Formosa sp. Hel1_33_131: one gene and its partner. The protein of the gene in region 1 interacts with the protein of each later gene in a pairwise test. Links are inferred from orthologs where the notes say so. Each region holds a gene or a part of one and is shown in the gene's direction. Other genes may lie near its edges.

Evidence for each region. The genes of interacting proteins can lie anywhere in the genome.
Region 2: the proteins of lpdA (region 1) and odhB interact in binary tests that used the Escherichia coli proteins (3 or more experiments, as listed by UniProt). The link is inferred for Formosa sp. Hel1_33_131 from one-to-one orthologs.

Annotation. Positions count from the first base shown.
Region 1 is NZ_CP017260.1:127,512-132,431, reverse strand. Bases 1,162-4,089 are described here. They hold lpdA (dihydrolipoyl dehydrogenase), read left to right. Parts: upstream 1,162-1,889; coding sequence 1,890-3,290; downstream 3,291-4,089. Other genes in these bases: FORMB_RS00610 (RNA polymerase sigma factor), read left to right, coding at 3,570-4,089; FORMB_RS00620 (Lrp/AsnC family transcriptional regulator), read left to right, coding at 1,365-1,823; FORMB_RS00625 (aminotransferase class I/II-fold pyridoxal phosphate-dependent enzyme), read right to left, coding at 1,162-1,205. Outside these bases: FORMB_RS00630 (metal-dependent hydrolase), read left to right, coding at 1-6; more of FORMB_RS00625, read right to left, coding at 3-1,161; more of FORMB_RS00610, read left to right, coding at 4,090-4,160; FORMB_RS00605 (DEAD/DEAH box helicase), read right to left, coding at 4,164-4,920. UniProt on the Escherichia coli protein: Lipoamide dehydrogenase is a component of the glycine cleavage system as well as of the alpha-ketoacid dehydrogenase complexes.
Region 2 is NZ_CP017260.1:1,561,117-1,565,310, forward strand. What follows is about bases 1,116-3,893. They hold odhB (2-oxoglutarate dehydrogenase complex dihydrolipoyllysine-residue succinyltransferase), read left to right. Parts: upstream 1,116-1,787; coding sequence 1,788-2,999; downstream 3,000-3,893. Other genes in these bases: FORMB_RS07080 (2-oxoglutarate dehydrogenase E1 component), read left to right, coding at 1,116-1,780; FORMB_RS07090 (hypothetical protein), read right to left, coding at 3,061-3,588; FORMB_RS07095 (hypothetical protein), read right to left, coding at 3,678-3,893. Also shown: more of FORMB_RS07080, read left to right, coding at 1-1,115; more of FORMB_RS07095, read right to left, coding at 3,894-3,944; FORMB_RS07100 (VOC family protein), read right to left, coding at 4,039-4,194. UniProt on the Escherichia coli protein: E2 component of the 2-oxoglutarate dehydrogenase (OGDH) complex which catalyzes the second step in the conversion of 2-oxoglutarate to succinyl-CoA and CO(2).

The DNA of each region.
Region 1 (4,920 bases):
ATTTAAGATAAAATCCCTACCGTTTTCATACAGCCTTTCATCAGTTGGTACGTCCGTTCAATATCGTTATCCAATCCAATAGAAAAACGAATCAGGCCTTCACCAAGTCCCATTTCTTTTTGTTCATCTTCTGGAATTTCCGAAGAAGTAGAACTGCCTGGTGCACTAAACAAGGTTTTATAAAATCCTAAACTCACCGCCAAATATCCTAAGTTTTCTTTTTGCATGAGTTCCATGAGCGCATTGGCTTTCTCTAAACTTCCAGCATCAATCGTCATCATGCCTCCAAATCCGTATTCGGCATTCATCATCTGTTTATAAATTTTATGAGAGGGATGCGACTCCAGTCCGGGGTAAACCGTTGTGATGCCATCACTCTGAAACTTTTCAGCCAAATACTGCGCATTCATACTGTGTTGTTTCATTCGGATATGAAGTGTTCTAAGATTTTTTAAAATGGATGACGCAGGACGGCTGTCCATTGTAGAACCAAATAACATGGCAGCACCATCGATCAAACTTCTCAAACTGTCAATCATTTCTTGGGTGCCACAGACCACACCACCAATGGTATCAGACGTTCCATTGATAAACTTGGTTAAACTGTGAATGACAATATCCGCCCCCAATTTGTTTGGTGAAATTGACAAAGGCGAAAACGTATTATCGACTACCAATTGTAAATTGTATTTTTTAGCCAGTGCTGCCAACCCTATAATATCAGCCACCTCCAAAAGGGGATTGCTTACAGATTCGCAATAAAGGACTTTGGTTTGTGGAGTGATGGACGCTTCCACAACGTCTAGCTTGGTAATGTCCACAAAACTCGTTTGAATGTTTAGTTTGGGTGCAAAGTTTTTTAGAAACGCATACGTCCCTCCATAAATTGTACGGCTCGACACCACGTGGTCGCCTGCGCCACAGAGTTGCATAAGCACTGCTGTAATGGCACCCATTCCAGACCCAAAGACATTGGCGGTTTCAGTGCCTTCCAAAGCGGCGAGGGCTTCGCTTAAATATAGATTAGAAGGAGTGGTGTGACGTGCATATAAATGACAACCTTCGGTATTGCCTTCAAAAGTGTCTGACATTGTTTTGGCAGAGACGAAAGTAAAGGTCGTCGCATCTGAAATGGATGGATTGACTCCTCCAAATTCTCCAAAATATTGTAAGTCTTGTATGTTGTCTGCGGGTTTAAAAGCCATGGTTAGTTAGTTTAAATGTTTTCCCAAATTTGAAGCTATTTAGAATTAAAAACAACAACTATATTCATTTTCAATAAATAAAACTAATTAGTAGTCTAAATATAGATAATTAATTTATATTTTTGATCTAAACTATTTTTAACCAGAAATTTATCCAAAATGAAATTAGATTCCATAGATACACAATTGCTGAACTTTCTTCAAAAAGATGCCAAACAAACCAATAAAGAACTGGCATCCAAGCTAGACATGTCCGTGACGGCTGTTTATGAGCGCATCAAAAAACTTGAAAAAGCGGGGGTCATTGATAAATATGTTGCTTTGCTTAACAAGCAAAGTGTTGGCAAGGCATTTGTCGCTTTTTGCCATATAAAACTGGTAAAATATTCTCAAGAACTGGTGCGTCAATTTGAAAAAGAAGTGGCTACGATTGATGAGGTATTGGAAGCTTACCACTTGAGTGGTGATTATGATTATTTGCTTAAAGTACATGTCGAAGATATGGAGTCTTTTCGGGAATTTATGGTGAGTAAACTCACAAATATAGATCATATAGGCAGTAACAATAGTATGTTTGTGATTTCAGAAGTAAAACATACCACGGCCGTCAATATTTAGACATCAAATTATTCTTCCATTGAATATATGTTTGTATTTTTGTATTAAATTTAAAAACAATCTATTATGAAATCATATGATGTTGCTATCATAGGATCTGGGCCTGGCGGCTATGTCGCTGCCATCCGTTGCGCACAGTTAGGAATGAAAACTGCGATTATTGAAAAATATGCAACTTTGGGAGGCACTTGTTTAAACGTAGGCTGTATTCCAAGTAAAGCATTGTTGGATTCTTCGCACCATTACGAAGATGCAGTAAAGCATTTTGAAGCACACGGCATTGAAATCCCAGGCGAGATCAAAGTCAACCTCGAAAAAATGATTGGTCGGAAACAAGCAGTTGTCGATCAAACCACTGGGGGAATAGATTTTCTAATGACCAAAAATAAAATTGATGTCTATCATGGAATGGGGGCTTTTAAAGATGCGACTCATATCACCATTACTGGTGATACCAATGAAGAAATCGAAGCGAAGCATAGCATCATTGCAACAGGAAGTAAGCCAACGACTTTGCCATTTGCAACGGTCGATAAAGAACGCATCATAACCTCTACTGAGGCGTTGAAATTAAAAGAAATTCCAAAACACTTAATCATTATTGGTGGTGGTGTGATTGGATTGGAACTCGGACAAGTTTACAAACGTCTTGGATCAGATGTGACAGTCATAGAATATATGGACCGCATCATTCCAACCATGGATTCTGGACTGTCTAAAGAATTAAATAAAGTATTTAGAAAACAAAAATTTAAGATTAATGTTTCTCACAAAGTCACGCAAGTTGAGCGCAACGGAAATGAAGTGACTGTAAAAGCAGAAAACAAAAAAGGAGAGCTGGTAGAATTTAAAGGCGACTACTGTTTGGTATCTGTGGGAAGAAGCCCATTCACCGCAGGTTTAAATGCAGAATCTGCAGGGGTGAAGCTCACCGATCGTGGACAGGTAGAAGTCAATGGACACTTACAAACCTCTGCGTCTAATATTTATGCGATTGGCGATGTGGTCAAAGGCGCCATGTTGGCACACAAAGCTGAAGAAGAAGGGGTATTTGTCGCGGAAACAATTGCGGGTCAAAAACCACACATTGATTACAACTTAATCCCTGGGGTCGTTTACACATGGCCAGAAGTAGCTTCTGTTGGAAAAACAGAAGAACAATTGAAGGAGCAAGGGATCGCTTATAAAACAGGGCAATTTCCAATGCGTGCTTTGGGACGTAGCCGTGCCAGTATGGATTTGGATGGATTTGTTAAAATCTTAGCCGACCAAACTACGGACGAAGTTTTAGGAGTTCACATGATTGGTGCCCGTTGTGCCGATTTAATTGCAGAAGCCGTAGTGGCGATGGAATTCAGAGCGTCTGCCGAGGATATCTCTAGAATGTCACACGCACATCCAACATTTGCAGAAGCCATCAAAGAAGCAGCCCTTGCTGCTACTGAAGACCGTGCCTTGCATATCTAAAGAAAATAAAATTTAGTACCCGAGGCTGTCCGAAAAGTAAATAAAACGGTCATTCTGAAATAAATTCAGCTTGACAGGAAAAAGACTTTTCAGACAGCCTCTTTTTGCTTTTATTTTAATATTTTTAGTTTCAAGGTCTTATAGTTATTAATTTTCATTATATTTAACTAGTTGATTAGCAGTATTTTGACTAATCTTTTTATGAAATAGTTAAACAAGATTATTAATAACAGGTTGGTGACATTTTTAAGGCATCAATGATAATACACAAATCTAACTTTGAATGATTCTTATTTACCATACAAACTAACAGATGAGTTGTTAGTAGAGCTAATTGTAAGCTCGCAAGATCCTTTGCTATTTAAGGTTTTGTACGAACGCTACGTCTTAATGGTATTTAATAAATGTTTGAGTTTTTCAAAAAACAATCAAGAAGCCGAAGATATTTGTCAAGATATTTTTCTGAAATTAGTGGTTAAAATTCACAGTTTTCGGGGCGCTTCTAAATTTTCTACTTGGTTATACTCCTTTACGTATAATCATTGTGTGAATTATTACCATCGAAATAAGTTTAAAAAATTTGAAAAAAATGCTTCAAACATTGAACAAATGTGTGATGAGGTCATAGCACAGGCAACTGAAGAGGATTTGGATCAGTTGTTAAAGTTAGAAAAATTGAGTGAAGCATTGGAGCTAATCCCTTTTGAAGACAAGCAAATTTTAATGTTGAAGTACCAAGATTTTAAAAGTATTAAGGACCTCATGGAGCTTCATAACGCAGGAGAAAGTGCCATCAAAATGAGATTGAAACGTGCCAAAGAAAAACTCTTGGGCGTTTACAATGTTGTGTATTTTCAAGCATTGCTTTAACCCTTATTTCTTATTCCGTTTGTTATAATTTTTATCGCCTCTTGTTTGTGGTTTTTTGTATTTCTTAGCAATAATAAATTTATAAGAACCTCCTAAATTTTCCTTTGTATTTTTTTCTTTTTTATCGTGGAAAGCCGGCCCTGGCGCATCTTCATCTCTTTGTTTGTGAGGATTGTAAGGCTCATTAATTTGTGGACGCTCTTCTTCAATGAGTTCTTTTGAAATTTCGACCACTTCAGGAATGTCTAACGTTTCAATGTTCATTTGCATTAAAGCTTCAATCGCATCTTTAGAATCGGTCTCATCAACTTTTGAAAGTAGAATACTCGTTCCTTTTCGTTTCGCACGTCCTGTTCGACCAATACGGTGCATATAATTTTCGGGATACTCAGGAGTGTCAAAATTGATCACATGCGATACATCGTCAATATCCAATCCACGTGCCATGACATCTGTAGCCACTAAAATTCTATTGAAACCCTCTCTAAATTGTTCAATACTTCGCAAACGGTAATTCTGGGTTTTGTTGGAGTGAATCACACAACAGTCGTCATTAAAGACTTCTTCAAGGGATTCAAACAGACGGTCCGCCATACGTTTGTTGGAAACAAAAATGAGGACGCGGTAAAACACATCGCGTTCTTCCATTAAGAACCGAATCAAATTTACCTTTGTATAATAATTGGGAACATCGTAACGAAACTGCATGATATTCTCTAGAGGTGTCCCAGAAAGTGCGACTGAAATACGCTCCGGATTG
Region 2 (4,194 bases), 1.4 Mb from region 1 along the record:
GTTGCCAATTGTGGTACACGGTGATGCCGCCATCGCAGGACAAGGACTCGTTTATGAAGTGGTTCAAATGGCACAGCTAGACGGTTATAAAACCAATGGAACCATTCACATAGTGGTGAATAATCAAATTGGATTTACCACAAATTACCTCGATGCACGTTCGTCCACTTATTGTACCGACGTTGCAAAAGTGACACTGTCGCCAGTATTGCATGTCAATGCCGATGATGCTGAAGCCGTGGTACACTCCATTTTATTCGCCTTAGATTTCAGAATGCAGTTTAAGCGTGATGTGTTTATCGATTTGTTAGGCTATCGAAAATATGGTCATAACGAAGGAGATGAACCGCGTTTTACACAGCCAAAACTGTATAAAGCCATTGCCAGCCATGACAATCCGCGCAATATATATGCACAAAAACTAATGGATGAAGGCATTATTGATTCCAATTATGTTTCAAAACTTGAGCAAGACTATAAGGCTTCTTTAGAAACGGAATTAAAAACGTCCAGAAAAGAAGATAAAACTGTCATCACGCCATTTATGCAAGAGGCTTGGGAGAATTTCCCGAGAGCTAAGGCAAATAAAATGCGAGCCACGGTAGATACCACCTACCCAAAAGAAAAACTAGCTTCAATTGCGAAAATCATATCCTCGCTTCCTGAAGATAAAAAATTTATACGCAAGATTTCTCGTTTGATCGAAGCTCGAAAACAAATGTTTGAAGGGGATAAACTGGATTGGTCCATGGCCGAACATTTAGCTTATGGATCTCTTTTAGAAGAAGGGTTTGATGTGCGTATTTCAGGACAAGATGTAGAACGAGGAACCTTCTCTCACCGCCATGCAGTGGTAAAAGTTGAAGACAGTGAAGAAGAAGTTGTTCTTCTCAAAAACATAAGTCCAAACCAAGGACAGTTTAATATTTACAACTCCTTATTATCCGAATACGGAGTGGTAGGATTTGATTATGGCTATGCCATGGCAAGTCCAAACACCCTTACAATTTGGGAAGCTCAATTTGGAGACTTCAGTAATGGCGCTCAAATCATGATTGATCAATACATTTCATGTGGAGAAGATAAATGGAAAACACCCAATGGCATCGTCCTGTTATTACCGCATGGTTACGAAGGACAAGGGGCGGAGCATTCTTCGGGCCGTATGGAGCGTTACCTCCAGCTTTGTGGAAAAGACAATATGTTTATTGCCGATTGTACCACGCCGGCAAATATGTATCATTTATTAAGACGTCAACTAAAAGCAGATTTCAGAAAGCCTTTAATTGTATTCACTCCAAAAAGTTTATTGCGCCATCCAAAAGTAGTTTCTACGGTTGATGAATTTGCAAACGGAAGTTTTCAAATGTTGATTGATGACAAGTTATCACAGGCTGAAACCATTAAAACATTGGTTTTTGTCACCGGTAAATTCTATTATGATTTACTAGAAGCGCAAGAAAATTTAGGAAGAACTGATGTTGCCTTGGTACGTGTAGAACAATTATTCCCACTTCCAGAGGATGAAATGGAGGTATTGATTTCAAAATACAAAAATGCAGATGATATCGTCTGGGCACAAGAAGAACCAAGGAATATGGGCGCTTATGCACACATATTAATGCATATAGAAGATGCTAGAAATTGGCGTGTGGCTTCAAGACGAAGTTACAGCGCACCTGCGGCTGGAAGTTCCACCCGTTCCAAAAAAAGACATCAAGAAGTAATCGATTTTGTTTTTGATAAAACAAAAGATAATCAAAGAAGAAAACTAAAATAAACACACAATGATTTTAGAAATGAAAGTGCCTTCACCAGGCGAATCAATCACAGAAGTAGAAATTGCAGAATGGTTAGTTCAAGAAGGCGATTATGTAGAAAAAGATCAAGCCATTGCAGAAGTGGACAGCGATAAAGCAACTTTAGAGTTGCCAGCAGAAGCGAGCGGAACCATTTCTTTAAAAGCAGAAGTAGGCGATGCTGTGGACGTTGGAGCCGTTGTTTGTCTCATTGATACAAGCGCTGCAAAACCAGAAGGTGATGCCGCTCCCAAAGCGACAGTAGCCACGCCAGAAGTTGTTGCAACACCAAAAGTTGAAACGCCGGCGAACACTACCTATGCTACAGGATCAGCGAGCCCTGCAGCTAAAAAAATACTTTCCGAAAAAGGTATTGAAGCCACTGCAATTGCAGGCACCGGAAAAGACGGACGCATTACGAAAGAAGATGCGGTCAAGGCCGTTCCAGCGATGGGAGAACAGACGAATGTAGAAGGGCGTGGTGTGTCACGGTCTAAACTGTCTATGTTGCGTCGAAAAGTAGCAGAACGTTTGGTGGCTGTCAAAAATGAAACTGCAATGCTAACGACCTTTAACGAAGTTGACATGTCTCCAATTTTCGAATTGAGAAAACAATACAAAGAAACCTTTAAAGAAAAGCACGGGGTAGGACTTGGGTTTATGAGTTTCTTTACGCTCGCCGTGGTGCGTGCATTAAAATTATTTCCTTCGGTCAATTCTATGATCGATGGAAAAGAAATGATTTCCTATGATTTCTGTGATATCAGTATCGCCGTTTCAGGGCCTAAAGGACTTATGGTGCCCGTCATAAGAAACGCTGAAGATTTATCTTTTAGAGGCGTAGAATCGGAAGTAAAGCGCTTGGCAATTCTTGCGCGTGATGGACAAATTACAGTGGATGAAATGACAGGCGGAACTTTTACAATTACCAATGGTGGGGTATTTGGAAGTATGCTTTCAACACCGATTATCAACCCGCCTCAAAGTGCCATTCTTGGAATGCACAATATTGTAGAACGTCCAGTAGCCATTAATGGAGAGGTCGTCATTCGTCCGATTATGTACGTTGCGCTATCTTATGACCATAGAATCATTGACGGAAGAGAATCGGTTGGATTCCTTGTAGCGGTGAAAGAAGCCCTCGAAAATCCACAAGAATTTTTGATGGATGCCGATGTTAAAAAGGCGTTAGAGCTTTAATATATATTTTTTTTAGGTTCCGCGAAATCGGGAGACTTTGTGGAGTTGGGTGATTCAACTTTTAATCATCTGGTCTTTCAGGAATGTAAACCACATCAATTTCTATTTCATTTTCATAGGATACTATAATTGAACACAATACAGAAACACTTTTTCCATTGTGAATAGCAGGTTTCATCACAGGTATTTTTCTAAGCACTCTCAAAATTTCTGCTTGAATGGTGACCTCTGAATTTCTAACTTTCAAACCGGTCAAATTCCCGTTTTCGTTGATTATAAAAAAAGCTTCTACCTGCTTTGGATCTGAAAGATTTAAATCTTTAGAGACACTCAAATTAAACTCCCGCTTTATAAATGTCGATACTTTAGTATTAAAACATTTCATTGTTTCTTCTACAGAAAGTTCCTCACAACCATTATAGACAGGCGCGATTTCTGCATCTTTTAAGATCATCCTCTTACCAGGGGGATAATTTGCTAAACCGTCATCATGTGACATAATGCTGCATAAACTTAACATTGCCTGTTCTTCTTCTTTAGTCATATTTCCTTGCGCCATCACCTGTTCTTGTACAGCATTGATTTTCATGATCAATTCACTTTCTGTGTTTTTTGAAGGGTCAGATGTTTCTTTGCAAGAAACACATAAGAAACTAATAGAGAGGATTGAAATAACTACTAAGTTTTTAAACCTTTTTTTCTTTTCAAATTGAATTTCATAAGTTTTGATTTTTTAATTTGCTTTAAGTCCTTAGCTGGCGCAAGCGTCTCGCTTGTGCCTACAAACAAACTCAAACAATTCTTGTATTTTTCATTCATTTTCTTCACGTTTTCTTTTGCATACTGGGCACGAGCAAAAGATGCTCGCGCTAGCGGGGACATATCAGCCCAAATTTGATTACATTTTTTTAAATTAGAAAGATTAATTTTTGTTATTGTGTTCATTTTTTTTCTAATGTGCTACAACGTTTAGTATAACAAGCGTAGCCTGCCGATAGGCGGCTATGATTTGTTATACAGTGTTGTATGGCGTTATTATTTATTTGTTTTCTAATTCTAACCACTTTTCATAGGTTATGATTCCATTATCAGGCTTTCCTTTTCCATCCAAAACCCCAATATATTCAAGTGAATGTCCGTCTGGGTCTTCAAAATATATCGATATTGCAGGCATCCAAGCAAAAACCATTGGTCT